Regions from separate parts of the Paenibacillus sp. JT31N7 genome, predicted to be linked through region 1. Evidence: predicted binding sites of a transcription regulator. Region 1 holds the regulator's gene; the other holds the start of a gene.

Region 1 (7,587 bases):
ACCGAAGATCTGGACCGTTACCCGCGGGATACGGAGCGGGACTTGAAGCTGGCGGAAGAAGCCGGCGTGGACATCATTTTTCTGCCCCAGGTCGAAGAAATGTATCCGGGACCGGTCAAAACGACCGTTTCCGTATCGGGCATCACTTCGGTACTCTGCGGCGCTTCACGTCCGGTGCACTTCGACGGGGTGACTACGGTCGTTGCCAAGCTGTTTAATATCGTTCAGCCCGATAAAGCATTCTTCGGACTTAAGGATGCGCAGCAGGTTGCCGTCGTTTCGCAAATGGTGCAGGACCTTAACATGAACGTGGACATTGTGGCGTGCCCCATTTTACGCGAAGAGGACGGACTTGCGATGAGCTCCCGGAACGTATTCCTGAGCAAGGACGAACGCGAGCAGGCACTCGTTCTGAGCCGCTCGTTGAAAGCTGCGGAAGCCTGGGCGCGGGAGCATGCTGCTTTCCGGGCGGAAGACCTCCGCGGCGCCGTAAAGGCCGTCATCGAAGAAGCTCCTCTGGCCGATATCGATTACGTAGAGGTTTTGACGTACCCGCAGCTGGAGCGGCCGGAAGCGGTGGAGGCCGGCGTACCCGTTCAGCTTATCGTCGCGCTGGCGGTCAAATTCGGCGCCACACGGCTTATCGACAACACTATTTTAACCCTGGGGAAGTGATCGCATGTTCAGAACCATGATGAAAGCCAAAATTCACCGTGCGACGGTGACCGAGGCGAATCTTAATTATATCGGAAGCATTACGATCGACGAGGATCTGCTGGATCAGGTCGATATGCTGCCAAACGAGAAAGTTCAGATCGTGAACAACAACAACGGGGCCCGCCTGGAAACGTACATCATACCGGGTCCGCGCGGAACGGGTGTTATCTGCCTTAACGGTGCCGCGGCGCGGCTCGTACAGACGGGCGACACCGTGATCATCATTTCTTACGCGATGATGACCGAAGAAGAGGCGCGGCGCCACAAGCCGACCGTTGCCATCATGGGAGAAAACAATAAAGTGGCCCAGCTGCTAAAAGAGGAAATGCATGCAACTGTACTGTAACGTCTGGCACCCTTAAAGAACTTGTATGAAAAGCCCTTCGGCAACGCAGAATGAATGTACGACAGCAAAGCCGAAGGTGGGGGATGCGCAGTGTTCAAACATTTGTTCGCCACGATGAATGAAGTGTTGGATGAAATTCTGCTTCAGTTGCCGAATGCGAAAGGCGCGTTAAAAGCGGAGCTTGAAGACGAGCTTGGGGCCCTGAAGGCCATTAGTGACGATTGTATCGAGCACTGGCTCCTCTTTGAGGAGAAGCTTGGAAAAACCCTGTCCGTCGGAAACGCATCCGTCACGTCCTCTTCGACCTCAGCATCCGATTCGCAGCAGCTGCCGGACTTGCCGCAGTCTGCCGAAGAGGCTCAGCCTCATCCGGCCGAGGGGAAAGAAGCGGTGGAGTTTATCCGCGGACAGGGGTTTTATATGCTGCTTATGTACGAGCGGGCGACCCGGGAATTCGAGGCTCTCCTTGCACGGGAACCGGATTTTTTACTTGCGAGGGCTTATCTCGCCATGGGTTATCTGCGTCAGGGAGATACGGCGGAAGCGGCCCGGCACTTTACCCTTCTACTGGCTCTTACGGAAAATAAACAGATGAAAGCCATCTCTTACAACGCGATGGGCTGCATTCAATTTCAGAACCGGAATCTGGAACAGGCGCTTGAATATTTTAAAAAAGCTTATCATGCCGATCCGAACTGTTTGGAGCTTTTTTCCGCATCGAACGAATGAAAAGAAATAAGAACGAATGATCTCCTTATTTACGGAATTGACAAACTAACTTCCCCTCTGGGCCTCTAAATGTGGTATGCTTAGGATAGAAGCTGGAGAAAGGAAGAAGGCTTGAGCTTATGAAATTTGCGGTTTTGGATTTTGAAACGACAGGAACGGGCCCGGCGGACGATATTATCCAAGTCGGTCTCGTTATTATAGATGATATGGAAGTAACCGACAGGTATACTTCCCTGGTAAATCCGGGGATCAGTATACCTTCTTCGATTACGGAGCTTACGGGCATTACCGACGAGATGGTGGAGCATGCCCCGAAGCTAGACGATATTATGGCCGAGATGTATCCGCTGCTTTTTGACTGCGTTCTCGTGGCCCATCACGCATCGTTCGATCTCGGTTTTTTACAGCGGGCCCTGCGAAAAACGGGCTACCCCGATTTTACCGGGCGCGTCCTGGACACGATCGACATGCTGAGAATTGTGTTTCCTTCTCTTCCGACTTACCAGCTCGGCATGGTGGCTTCAGCCTTCGGCATCGAGCATGAGCGGCCTCACCAGGCAGACAGCGATGCGGACGTTACGGCGGAGATCTGGACGATGAGTCTGGACAGGCTGTTGTCCCTGCCTTTGCTGACGGTTCAGCGGCTGGCTCAAATCTTGCCGGCCGAGACGAGCGACCTCGGCTGGTTTATGTCGGAAATCGCCCGGTTTAAGGAACAGCAGACCCCTTTGGACCAATCGATTCATCAGTATTACCGCCAGTTCGCGCTGAACGTGCAGGACTGGGGGGACGAAGACCCGATACGCGACGAGAACGATGTGCTGGAGCTGAGCGACTCTTTTGAAGACGTTTACGATGGGGTAAAAGAAGCGCTGAAAGCGAAGTTCGAGCATTTCGAAAGCCGCGAAGCCCAGGAAATCATGATTCATGAAATTGAGGAAGCCTTTCAGAACGACCGGCATCTCATGATCGAAGCAGGTACGGGCACGGGCAAATCGCTTGGCTATTTGATCCCGTCCCTGTATTACGGGATTAAGCATGACGAGAAGGTGGTCGTCAGCACGCATACGATCAATCTGCAGGAGCAGCTCCGGGAGCGGGATATTCCGCTGCTTCACGACATTTTCCCGGTAAATTTTAAAGCATCGGTCCTCAAAGGCCGCAGCCACTACTTATGTCTCCGCAAGTTCGAAAACCGCATTTCCATGCAGGAGTTCGATACGGGCAAGGAGGACGCCATTACGGCCGCCCAGATGGTAGTCTGGCTGAGCCAGACGCAGACTGGCGACGAAGAGGAGCTGCACTTCGGGAACAAAGGGGCCGCTTTCTGGCATACCGTGTCCAGCGATGCGGAATCGTGTCAGAACCGGCACTGCCCGTGGTTCAAAAAATGCTTTTATCACCGTGCGCGCCATGACGCCAACAATTCGGACGTTGTCATTACGAACCACTCGCTGCTGTTTACCGATATGAAGGCCGAGAACCGGGTGCTGCCGGCTTATAAGCATCTCGTCCTGGACGAGGCTCACCATTTCGAAGAAGTGGCAAGCAAGCATCTGGGCAAAGAGCTTCATTACCTGGGACTGACGAACCAGCTTCTCTGGCTGTTCAAGGACAGCCGGAACGGGCAGCTGCCGGCGCTCCGCACGAAGCTTCAACGGTATGACGACGATTACCGGGCGGCTACCTGGATGAACGGAATCGACAACCTTTTCCCGAAAACACTCCTGATTAAGGAAGCTTGGGATTTACTCTGTGAAAAGTTTTACGAGCTGCTCCAGACGAATTCCGAGCCCGGTCAAATCGATCCCGGTTCCCTGGTGATGCGTCTGAAAAAAGACTCGCTTCCTCCGAATTGGAGCGATTTCACGGATCTCGAGGAGATTTTGGAACAGCATATTCAAGATGTGTATAAATCCGTGGATTCGCTCGCGCAGGATTTGAAAGAAGTCCAGGAAGAATACGACGTCCAGAGCTTCGTAACCGACCTCGGCGGCGTGGCTAAGGAATTACAGGCAGCGAAGGAGACGCTCCGCTTCTTTATGAAGATGGCGGACGATAATTTCGTTTATTGGGTAGAAGCGGGGACGTACAACAAAAGCCGTTCGATCAACCTGATCTCCGTGCCGATGGACGTAAGTCCGCTTATCCGCGAACATTTCTTTGATAACAAGGAGAGTGTTATTCTTACTTCGGCCACGCTGTCGGTCAATAAATCGTTCCAGTATTCGGCGGATCAGCTGGGGCTGAAACTGCCGACCGAAGAAGAGGAGAATCCGAAGCTGAAAACCGTTCAGCTTCCGTCCCCGTTCCAGTACCGGCAGCAGGCTCTTGTCTGCATACCGCGGGACTTTCCGATGATCCGGGGCCGCAGCGGCGAAGAGGAATTTCTCAAAGCGCTGACGGAGTCCCTTTCCGAAGTGGCCGTGGCCACACGAGGGAGGATGCTCGTGCTGTTCACTTCGAATCGGATGCTGAAGCAGGCCCACGCGGTTCTGAAAGAAAATCTTCGCCCCCACGGCATTCATGTGCTCGGTCAAGGGGTGGACACCGGCAACCGCAGCAAGCTGACCCGGCTCTTCCAAGAGCATAAAGCGTGCGTTCTGCTCGGCACGAGCTCGTTCTGGGAAGGGGTGGACATTCCGGGAGAAGCCTTGACTTGTCTGGCTATCGTACGGCTGCCTTTCCAGCCGCCGAACCATCCGCTGGTTGAAGCGAAGAGCGAAAACCTGAAAAAACGGAATCAGAACCCGTTCATGAAACTGTCGGTACCTCAAGCCGTCATCCGATTCAAGCAGGGCTTCGGCCGGCTCGTACGCAGGGCTTCGGACAAAGGCATTGTGCTGATCTACGATACGCGTGTCATTGAGACGCAGTACGGCAAGCACTTTCTCTACTCCCTGCCGGGACCGAAGATTGAACATATGCCGGTAGAGCGCATCGTACCGAGAATTCAGGAATGGATGGGAGAGAACTCGCTTGAAGTCACCTAAAATATCAGAGGCTGTCGTAAAACGGCTGCCGATCTATCTTCGTTTTCTTAATGAGCTTTCGAAAAAAAACGTCTTAACGGTTTCGTCCCAGGATCTGGGACAGAAGCTGAATCTTAACCCGGCACAGATCCGCAAAGATTTGGCTTACTTCGGCGAATTCGGAAAGAAGGGGATCGGTTACGATGTGACCTATCTTATCGAGAAGATCCGTCAGATTCTGAAGCTCGACCGCCAAATACCGGTTGCCCTCGTGGGAGCCGGTAATCTGGGCCGGGCGCTGTGCAACTATAACATCTATTTGCGGGAACAGATGAAAATAACGGCGATTTTCGATTCGTCGCCGGACAAGATCGGCCAGGTCATCAATAACATGAGCGTTCAGCCCATGGAGCATCTGGCCGATGTTATCCGGGATTCCCGCATTCGAATCGGCATCATCACCGTTCCGGCTCCGGAAGCGCAAAATGTCGCCAACCAATTCGTGAAGTCGGGCATCGAAGCGATTCTGAACTTCGCTCCGTCCATTCTGAAAGTTCCCGAAGAAATCCGTGTGCATCATGCGGACTTTACGGCAGATCTCCAGAGCCTGGCCTATTATCTTCCTGAATAAACAATGGAGGGTTTGGCCTTGAAAACCAGAAAAACCGCTATAAGGACCCGTTTTAGGGCCGTATGGCGGTTTTTTTATGGAACTCACTGTTCATTTTTATACGAAGAACTTAAACAACACGGTGTACAGCACATAAGACAGGATGATGCTGATCGGAATCGTAATGATCCAAGTGATGATCATGCGCGTTACGGTACCCCATTTCACCTCATGAAACCGGAGTACGGAACCCGAACCGATGATCGCGGAGGAAATCACGTGAGTGGTCGAAAGCGGCATCCCCATATGCGTGGAAGTCTGAATCACGATGGAGGACGTCAAATCCGAAGCGAAACCGTTGATCGGCTCGATTTTGATCAAGTTTTTGGAGATGGTCTTGATGATCTTCCATCCTCCGATCGAAGTACCGAGGCCCATTGCGGTCGCAGCCGCGATTTTCACCCACAACGGCACGTCCATGGTTGTCTGGGCTCCGGCAGCGACGAGTCCGAATACGATAATACCCATCGCTTTCTGAGCGTCATTTCCCCCGTGGGAGAAGGACAGCAGCCAGGCGGACAGGATCTGGAAGAACTTAAATACGCGGTTTAGCTTCGAACGGGATTTGTTGCCCGTCAGGATGACCAGGTATTTGATGATGGTCATGATGATGTACCCGGCCACAAATGCGACAATCGGCGACAGCACCAGAATCAGCACGATCTTGCCGAGACCGCTCCATTTGACGAAGTCGGCTCCCGCTCCGGCCAGCACGGCTCCGACAATGGATCCGATCAGGGTGTGGGAGGAAGAGGAAGGAATGGCATAATACCAGGTAGCCAGGTTCCAGATAATGGCGGACAGCAGAGCCGCGATGACGATAAATTCACCGTGGTTGATCTTGGTCGGATCCGCGATCCCGCTGCCGATCGTCTTGGCCACCTCCGAAGAATACAGGGCACCGACGAAGTTCAGACAGGCGGCGGAGATAATGGCCACTTTCGGGCTCATCGCACGCGTAGAGATCGAAGTCGCTACCGCGTTTGCCGTATCGTGGAAACCGTTAATGAAGTCAAAGGCAAGGGCGAGAAAAACGATTGCAATCAAGGTAATAAGAACTGTTGTCGTCATGAAATCCTCCTAAACTGCTGGGCTTACGAGTAGCGCAGCACGACGCTTTCCAAGATATTGGCAACGTCTTCACATGCATCGGTGGTCTGTTCGAGACGTTCATATAGTTCTTTGAGCTTGAAATCTTCGTAAGGATCGCGTTTGGTGATAAAAATTTCACGGATGCCTTCGCGCATCAGGCGGTCGGCTTCGTTTTCAAGCGCATTGATTTCAACCGTATGTTGTGGGATCTGCATGTACTTCTTTTTGGAAAGAAGCTTGAAGGCATCGAGCATATGTTGGCAGCTGGACACGATCACGGCGGAGAATTCCTGCATAACCTTGTCCGTCTGGCTGATGTTGAGATAGTCAAAACGTGCTGCTGTCGCTTCAATGCCGTCCAGTACGTCGTCGAGCTTGGAAGCCAGCTCCATAATATCTTCACGGTCGAGCGGAGTGATAAAGACTTTGTTCAGCTCTTTAAAGATTTCGTGGGTGATCTGATCGCCTTTGCTCTCGATGTCTTTGATCATCTGGAAAAAGTTTTCCGGAATTTTATCTCCCATCATCGCGTTTCTGAACATCTGGGATGCATGGAGTGTGTTTTCTGCCGCCCGTATGAGCAGGTTTAAAAAATCGACGTCTCCTCTTTTACTGCTAAAAAGCGATGCCATTACGGTTCCTCCTAGTGATTCGATTGTAAAGATTCCGTGAAGTTAAGTTTAATGTATGTAGAATTTTGTAGCTTAAACTCACAAACTTAAAAATATCATAACATTTCCCCAGAAAGCAATCACTGGTTGAGCGTTTTTTCAATTGTTTGCTCGGCTTGATTTTAAACAAGTGACGTTGTACATTGAAAAGATAAGAATAACTGCCGATTTCGGCACTTTATACGGAATGAGGGCTATCGGATGAAAAAAACGATTATTATAAACGGCTTGTTCGTAACAGGGGACGCAGCCGCACCCGTAATTGAAGGCTGTATGGTCATGGAAGGAAATCAGCTTACATATATAGGAAAGGATGCGCCGCATCCGCTGGAAACGTACGACGAAGTCATCCGCGGGGACCGCAAGCTCTACATGCCCGGTCTCGTCAAT
Region 2 (7,587 bases), on a different contig from region 1:
CAAGAAATCGACCGACAAGGTGATTGCGGTCGGCGATCTGCAAATTTTCCCCGAGAAGTACGAAGTCTATCTCGGGGAAGAATCTATCCCGCTGCGCCCGAAGGAGTTCGAGGTGCTGCTCTATCTCGTGCAGCGCCCCGGAGTCGTGATTACGCGGGATGACCTGATGAACATCGTCTGGGGCTTCGATTATATCGGAGGCCAGCGGACGGTGGATGTTCATGTAAGCTCGCTGCGCAAGAAGCTGGAGATGAACCAGCAGTCGGTTCAGATCGAATCCATCCGCGGCGTGGGGTACAAGCTCGTTGCCCATCAGGGCCGCAAGGTGTAAACGGGACCGGTGCGGCTGAGTGCCGCCGGTAACGAGATCGCGCCGTGCGAGCGAGGCGATGGGCACGGCCGATACGGAAAGCCCCGGGCTGTTGCCGGGGCTGTTCCGCACGGCGGCGCAGCAAAAAGAAAGGCAGGTCCCGATGCGGGCCTGCCTTTCTTCGGTTTGTCTGCGGCGCGCTGCACTTGACCGCTAATGCCGCGGTTCTGCCGGCCCGCGGATACGGCTGGTTGAAAGCGGCGGGTCCAGCCGAGTGTCGCAGCCGCAGAGCGCAGGAGAGCGCAGGAGAGCGTGGCATGAGGCAGCCCCGCTGCCGGGAGGCGTAGACGCGCGCGGGGCCGGCCGGTAAGTGCAGAGACGCAAGCTTGACTTGTGCGGTTCCGTTAGGTCGCCCGGCAAGCTCCCAAACGCCTGGGCTAGTACCAGCCGCACCAAGCGAGCTCTCGTTCTGCGTTGCTTCAGCATGACGGTGAGCAACCATGGCTTGCCCGCCTGAAAGCCCATATCCGCCTTACCGGTTCCACTCCAGCATCTTTTTACGGAACTCATGAGGCGAGCAGTGATTGATTTTCTTGAAGGTTTTGTAGAAGTGAGCCATGTTCGGCATGCCGATCTGTTCGCCGACCTGGGCGACGCTTATGTCCTGAGTCAGCAGGATTTTTTCGGCTTTTTTGATTTTTTTGAAATTCACGTAATCGAGGAAAGAAATGCCGAGTACTTTTTTGAAATATTTCACAAAATAGTAGTAGGAAATGTTGGCCGCTTTGCTTGCTTCATCCACGTAAACTTTGCCGTCGATATTCCGGTCGATGTACTCGAAAACCGGCTTCAGGCGGATCAGATCGGCGCTGTTGCCGTAATCGAGCAGGCGCTTCTCGTCGCTGCGGAGCAGAGAGAGCACGATCTGTTTCACCAGGATGGAGATGGCGATTTCATAACCGACTTTTTTGCCGGCGTACTCGGTGTAAATGTTGCGGATGCAAGCAAATACCTCGTCACGGATAGCGGTATTTTCCCGGAAAATATAATTCAGCTTGCTCAGCGCGGACTGGGTCTCCGAAAAATAGCGCAAATAAGCAATTCCGCTTTCGTCAAAGTAATGCTCCAGATCGAACTGGAACACATAATAGACGAGTGTGGTGTCTGCCGACGAACGGTCCCGGTGGAGCTCGGAGGAACCGATGAGGACGACGTCCCCGGCGCTCAGGCTTACTCTTTCATTTTCAAGGTAAACGTCGAGTTCCCCTTCCACAATGGCGAGCATTTCGACTTCCTTATGGTAATGCCACGGGCTCGTTTGCTCATCGTCACGACGGGCCTGAAAGACCCGCATGGACAAAAAAGGGTTTTCATAATTAATCTGTTCGTTATAGATTTCCACCAGCTCTGCCCCCGAATGACAAAATCGCATATAAGTATCGCCATATCTGTGATTTTATTTTGGCGAGGTATCTTCTATACTTTATTGTAGTACGATCGAGCAGGCAGGGGAAGCCGCTAAATTTTAGAACGCGCGTACATTTCGCCGCCATCCTGTCTGATTGTTAGTTACATACCCATGTTTACCCATTTGAAGGAGGAACTGCAATGTCACAAAAGTACCGGATCGGAATTATCGGATGCGGAGGGATTGCAAACGGCAAACACCTGCCGAGTCTGGCGAAACTGCCTAACGTTGAATTGGTCGCATTCTGCGATATTGTCATCGAACGGGCGGAAAAAGCCAAGGAACAATACGGTTCCGGCGATGCTTGCGTTTACCAAGATTACCGTGAACTGCTGAAAGATTCCTCCCTTGATATAGTTCATGTCTGCACACCGAACGATTCTCACGCGGACATTACCATCGATGCACTGGAAGCCGGCAAACACGTCATGTGTGAAAAGCCGATGGCTAAAACGTCCGTGGACGCCCGCCGCATGGTGGACGCCGCGAAGCGGACCGGCAAGAAACTGACGATCGGTTATAACAACCGTTTCCGTTCCGATTCCCAGTATTTGAAAAAGCTTTGCGAAGACGGCGAGCTTGGGGAAGTTTACTTCGCCAAAGCACACGCTATCCGCCGCCGGGCCGTTCCGACTTGGGGCGTATTCCTGGATGAAGAAAAGCAGGGCGGGGGCCCGCTCATCGATATCGGGACTCACGCGCTCGACCTTACGTTGTGGATGATGGACAACTACAAACCGAAGGTTGTGCTCGGCACTTCGTACCACAAGCTCTCTCACCGGGCAAACGCCGCGAATGCATGGGGACCTTGGGACCCGGCGAAGTTCACGGTGGAAGATTCCGCTTTCGGCATGATCACGATGGAAAACGGAGCGACCATCCTTCTCGAATCCAGCTGGGCGCTGAACACCCTTGAAGTCGACGAAGCGAAATGTACGCTGAGCGGAACCGAAGGCGGAGCCGACATGAAGGACGGCCTGCGCATTAACGGCGAGAAAAACAGCCGACTGTACACGCAGAACATCGAGCTTTCCAGCGGAGGCGTCGCTTTCTACGAGGGGGCGTCCGAGAATGCGCCCGACCTTGAGATGCGCATGTGGATCGACGCGATCGAAAACGACAAAGAGCCGGTGGTTACACCGGAACAGGCGCTTGTCGTATCGGAGATTCTCGAAGCCATCTACGAATCGGCGAAAACCGGCAAAGCGATTTACCTGAACGAAGAGAAGGAATAGCGGCCGGAGTCTGCTAAAACAAAGAAGTCCGCCTCGTTTACGGGGCGGATTTTTCTTAAACTGTCCAACAAAAATAAGCTCGTTTCCGTTAGCGGAGAACGGGCTTTTTTGCCGTCTGGAAGGAAGGATAGCAGAAGGCCGAATTTGTTAGGCCATCGGTTGAAGAAACTGATCACGGCGGGCTTGGTTGGCATGGAGACATGGAGACAGAAAGGCGCGGACATGCACAATGAAATCAGGGAGAGAGTTTTAACTAAGAGCCTGAAAAAACGGGGAGTTGAGTTCTAGGAGGACGTTTGTGAAGGATTTATTCTTCCTGCTCGTCGGCGGCTGCACCGTCTTCAAACGGTTCGCGATCTTCTTCGTAGTACATATAGTCGGCACCTCCTTCCGGAAATCTATTCTTACATACTAGTTTATGATCGTTTTCTGCAAATTATCACCATGTAAGCGGCAGGTAAAATAAAAAAAGGCGACTCTCTTACGGAATCGCCTTTCTTATCGCTATTTATAGGACTGGTATGGCCGAACGGCCGGACAAGAGCAGAGAAGGTTCAGCGCATACGCTGCTGACGATCGCCTTCCGTCTCGTCGGTGACATCTTTGGTGCGGGGCGCCCACAGAAACAAGAAGAGCAGGGAGAGCGCAACGACAATCGGAGGAGCATACATGATCATAACATGTTCCACGGCAGCATCATCCTTTCTTATCCCGGTTTCCTTGAACATAGCCCGCATCAAACAGGAACAGTCTCATCAGCAGAACAAGCGAAGGAATGAGGATCAGCAGGCCGGCGATAAAAGCAACAATAAGCGCCGTGCCCATGGCGGGATTGGTGAAATTTTCATGAATCGTGATGTACGGATACAGAATGTAAGGCAGATGGGAGGCTCCGTACCCGAAAAAGGCAAAGGCGAACTGAAGCAGGACGAAGGTGAAGCCGAGGCCCAGATATCTTTTTTTCCAGACGGCGTAGACGGCAATCAGGAAGCAAAGAAACGAGATGACGAACATCCAGGCGAGATCGAGCATTCTTGTAAAATGTTCGGGGTTGTGCCGGGAGATCGCGAAAAAGACGAGCACGCTGACCAGAATGGTCGGAACGCTCCAGAAAAGCGCATACCCGCGTACAATTTCGAAAGCGGCCGTGTCCTTCGCCTTATGCGCATAGTAGGCCAGGAACATGGCGGAGATGTACAGCACGCTGACGATAGCGAGCAGCACGACCGACCAGGTATAGACGCTGCCCAGGAGAGCGCTCCAGTCCAGCGTGATTTGGCCGGCGGTTTCCACGATCAGGCCGCCTTCCGAAATGGCCAGCACGGTCGATAAAGCGGCGGGGATCAGCAGTCCGGTGGCTCCGTAGATCAGCATGTACCAACGGTTGTCTTTGGACCCGTACGTGCTGAAGGCGTAGTAGGAACCACGCAAAGCGAGAAGAATGAGCGCCAGGGACCCGGGGACGAGCAGCGCCGTGCCGTAATAGCGGGCGGTTTCCGGAAAGAATCCGACTAAGCCGATGTAGAAAAAGACAAGAAACACGTTGGTAACTTCCCAGACGGGAGAAAGATAGCGCTCAATGATGCGGTGCGTACTATTTTTGCTGCCCGTAATGACGGAATAGTAGCTGAAAAAACCGGCTCCGAAGTCAATGGAAGCGACGATCAGGTAGCCGAACAGAAACACCCACAGAACGGTGATGCCGAGCAGTTCCAGATTCATTCCAGCGGCCCCCTTTTCTCGAAAACGCCGAATGCGATCAATTCATCCGCAACGTCGTTGTTTTTGAACAGTTTGGACAGCACTTTTATCGCGGTCAGCCCCAGGACGAGATACAGCAGACAGAACAGGAGCAGCATCTTGTCCACATGAGCCGACGTCGTGGCGGCTTCGGCCACTTTCATGTAGCCGCGGAGAATCCACGGCTGCCGGCCTACCTCGGCATAGAACCAGCCGAGCCAGATGCCGAGCATGGAGAGCGGTCCGCAGGCGACGATCACCCGGAGCAGCCAGCGCGGAGCCGGCTTCGAGGCGCGTTTGCTGCGGCTGAGCCACAGATAGAGAGCCGCGATCACGATGGTGAACATCCCAATGGTGACCATGCCGTCGAAGAAGTAGTGCACATAGAGCGGAGGCTCCAGCTCGTCGGGAATCTGATCCAGCCCTTTGACTTCAAAACCGGGATTGCTGCCGGCGAGAATGCTCAGGGCGTACGGGATTTTCAGCCCGTATTTGATTTCTCTGTCCTCTGTCAAAATTCCGCCGAACACCAGCGGAGCTTTGGTCTGCGTCTCGAAATGCCATTCGGCCGCGGCCAGCTTCTCGGGCTGATAAGCCGCGAGGAACTTGCCCGAGAGGTCGCCGATCGCGGCCGTTGCCAGCGCGAATACAAGTCCTGCGCTCATCGTAAGCTTGAGCGCCTTCTTGGCGTAAAGCCGGTCACCTTTGCGGCGCAGCAGCGAGAAGGCCGCTATGGCCGCAAGAATGAACGCGCACGTCATGTAAGCCGATGCGAGGACGTGGGAGACTTTCGTGGGCGTCGCCGGATTGAACATGGCCGCGATGGGGTCCACGTTCGTGATTTTGCCGTTTTCCAGCGTAAAACCCTGCGGCGTGTTCATAAACGCGTTCACGGTCGTAATGAAAAAGGCCGAGGCGGAAGACCCGATGGCGACCGGGATGAGCAGCATCAGATGCCGTTTCGGTTTGAACCGGTCCCAGGTATACAAATAAATGCCGAGAAAAATCGCTTCGACGAAGAACGCGAACGTCTCCAGAAATAGCGGCAGCGCGATAGCCTGTCCGGCGATTTCCATAAAGCTCGGCCACAGCAGGCTCAACTGGAGACCGATAGCCGTTCCGGTCACGACGCCGATGGCGACCGTGATGACAAAGCCGCGCGCCCAGCGGCGGGCCAGCAGTGTGTAGTACCGGTCGTTCTTGCGGATGCCCGTCCATTCGGCCAGAGCGATCATGACCGGCACGCCGACACCGATAGTGGCGAAAATAATGTGGAACGCGAGCGTGACTTCGGTGAGTATGCGGCTGTACAGCACAGGATCATAATGAAACATGATGGCACCAACTCCCCCTGGGATATTCTTGTTCTTTGTAAACGTGTAAGGTCATGCAAACAGCCTGCGCAGAAAGGAAAGCAGCATAACGGCGGCTACGACGAACATGAGAATCATCAGCCGTTTCTCCTGCCGTTTAAACGGGTTCATGCCTTCACCGCCCCGGAAATGAATTGTAAAACGAGACCCTGGATTACTTAAATCAAATCCTTCTAATTTATCTTACACACTTAGCTGTGATTATTTTCACAATATCTGTGAGTAAACGGTGAAGAAAGGTTGACGAAATGTTGACGGGTCACGAAAAAAAGAAGCTCCATCCGGAAGCACGGGAAACGTGCGACTGGACGGAGCCTTTACAGTGAATGGATCTTGTGCGGCCTTCGGTTAAAAGAGGCGCTTAAAGTGGAAATCCGGGAATAGGGAACTGACCGGCTCATATTACAAGGCTTATGCGAACCCGGAACAAAGTCTTGGAGGACGTGTACCAATCTGCCGTTCGAACCAGGAACAAACCGCAACCCGCAAAAAGCCGCGGCCCGGGACTAACTGTACCCCGCACCCCGCATATCCGCAAACCGCATCCCCTCAACAAGCCGGGCGGGGCAGCTAGTCCTGCTCTTTCTGGATTTTAGCGGGGTTGTTGATTTTGTAAGGCACGGGATAGCGGGTCAGCTTCTTGGCCACGATTTTGGCCTCGAACGTGATCGTATCGCCGACTTCGAGCTCCAGCTTCTTGATCGTCGCGCTGTGGCTGGACCAGGCGGTGCCGATATCCGTTTCCGGCTCCATAATGGTCACATTCTCGTAAATGATGACCTCATCGTCGTTATCGGAAAAATGATTGGGAACCGTCGTGAAATCCTGTACCGTAGCGGTCATCTTCACTTTTTCTTCCGGAAGCTGAAGCTTGGGCGCTTTTTCTTTCTTGGCCTTCGCCTTAGGCGCGTCGGCGGCTGCGTCAGTGGCAGCGGGCTTGTCCGGATCGGCCGGAGCGGTTTGCCCGGGCGCGGCCTCCGTCTGTGACGCCAGCGTCGACTCTGCGGCAGGCTGCTTCTGCGGGATGGCGGCAGACGTAGTCTCACCAGCCGCATCCGCCGGAACTTCACCTGCAGGCTCCGCATTCCCGGCAGTCTCGTCTCCTTCCGGAGCTTCGGCTTCGGTGCCGTTTTCGCTGGAGGACCACTGCCTCTGCCCGTAGTTCGCCGCCTGCATTTCCTTCAAATAGGAAGGATGGATGCAGTGCTGCTGCTTGTTGTCAAATTCTATGACAGCCGTCATTCTGTCGGTGTACCCGACGATGGTGCAGGGAACGTTCAAGCCGTTTCCCTTATAAAAAAAAGCTTTGGTCTTGGTTGCCTTACCGGATAGCAGGCCCCATTCCTTGCATTGTTCAATCTGCTCCGCCTCGTCTTCGAAGGCGTGGTAGATGCCGGGCTGAATCGTAAACGCGTATACCATCGCTTCTCCGCCTTTCTGTTTATCCCGTTTATTTTAACA

What was found. The regulator Rex, encoded in region 1, represses fermentation and respiration genes when NADH is low (regulators of the CRP and FNR family bind a similar motif). The targets are predictions, from matches to a motif close to TTGTGAAATATTTCACAA.
Region 2: a site for Rex is predicted at 6,322-6,339, ahead of AC58P5_RS11770 (cytochrome ubiquinol oxidase subunit I). Genes of this name have one in related genera too.

What each region holds. Positions count from the first base shown of each region.
Region 1 covers NZ_JCAUAT010000003.1:258,166-265,752, forward strand. The annotation lists gene panC (pantoate--beta-alanine ligase) at 1-675, shown strand, start outside; gene panD (aspartate 1-decarboxylase) at 680-1,063, shown strand; gene AC58P5_RS15790 (tetratricopeptide repeat protein) at 1,154-1,792, shown strand; gene dinG (ATP-dependent DNA helicase DinG) at 1,885-4,785, shown strand; gene AC58P5_RS15800 (redox-sensing transcriptional repressor Rex) at 4,772-5,395, shown strand; gene AC58P5_RS15805 (inorganic phosphate transporter) at 5,492-6,505, opposite strand; gene AC58P5_RS15810 (DUF47 domain-containing protein) at 6,529-7,158, opposite strand; gene AC58P5_RS15815 (amidohydrolase) at 7,399-7,587, shown strand, end outside.
Region 2 covers NZ_JCAUAT010000002.1:324,373-331,959, reverse strand. The annotation lists gene AC58P5_RS11795 (response regulator transcription factor) at 1-331, shown strand, start outside; gene AC58P5_RS11790 (AraC family transcriptional regulator) at 843-1,712, opposite strand; gene AC58P5_RS11785 (Gfo/Idh/MocA family protein) at 1,919-3,013, shown strand; gene cydS (cytochrome bd oxidase small subunit CydS family protein) at 3,568-3,702, opposite strand; gene AC58P5_RS11775 (cytochrome d ubiquinol oxidase subunit II) at 3,710-4,735, opposite strand; gene AC58P5_RS11770 (cytochrome ubiquinol oxidase subunit I) at 4,732-6,087, opposite strand; gene AC58P5_RS11765 (hypothetical protein) at 6,697-7,548, opposite strand; partial or broken gene AC58P5_RS11760 (ATP-binding protein) at 7,577-7,587, opposite strand, start outside.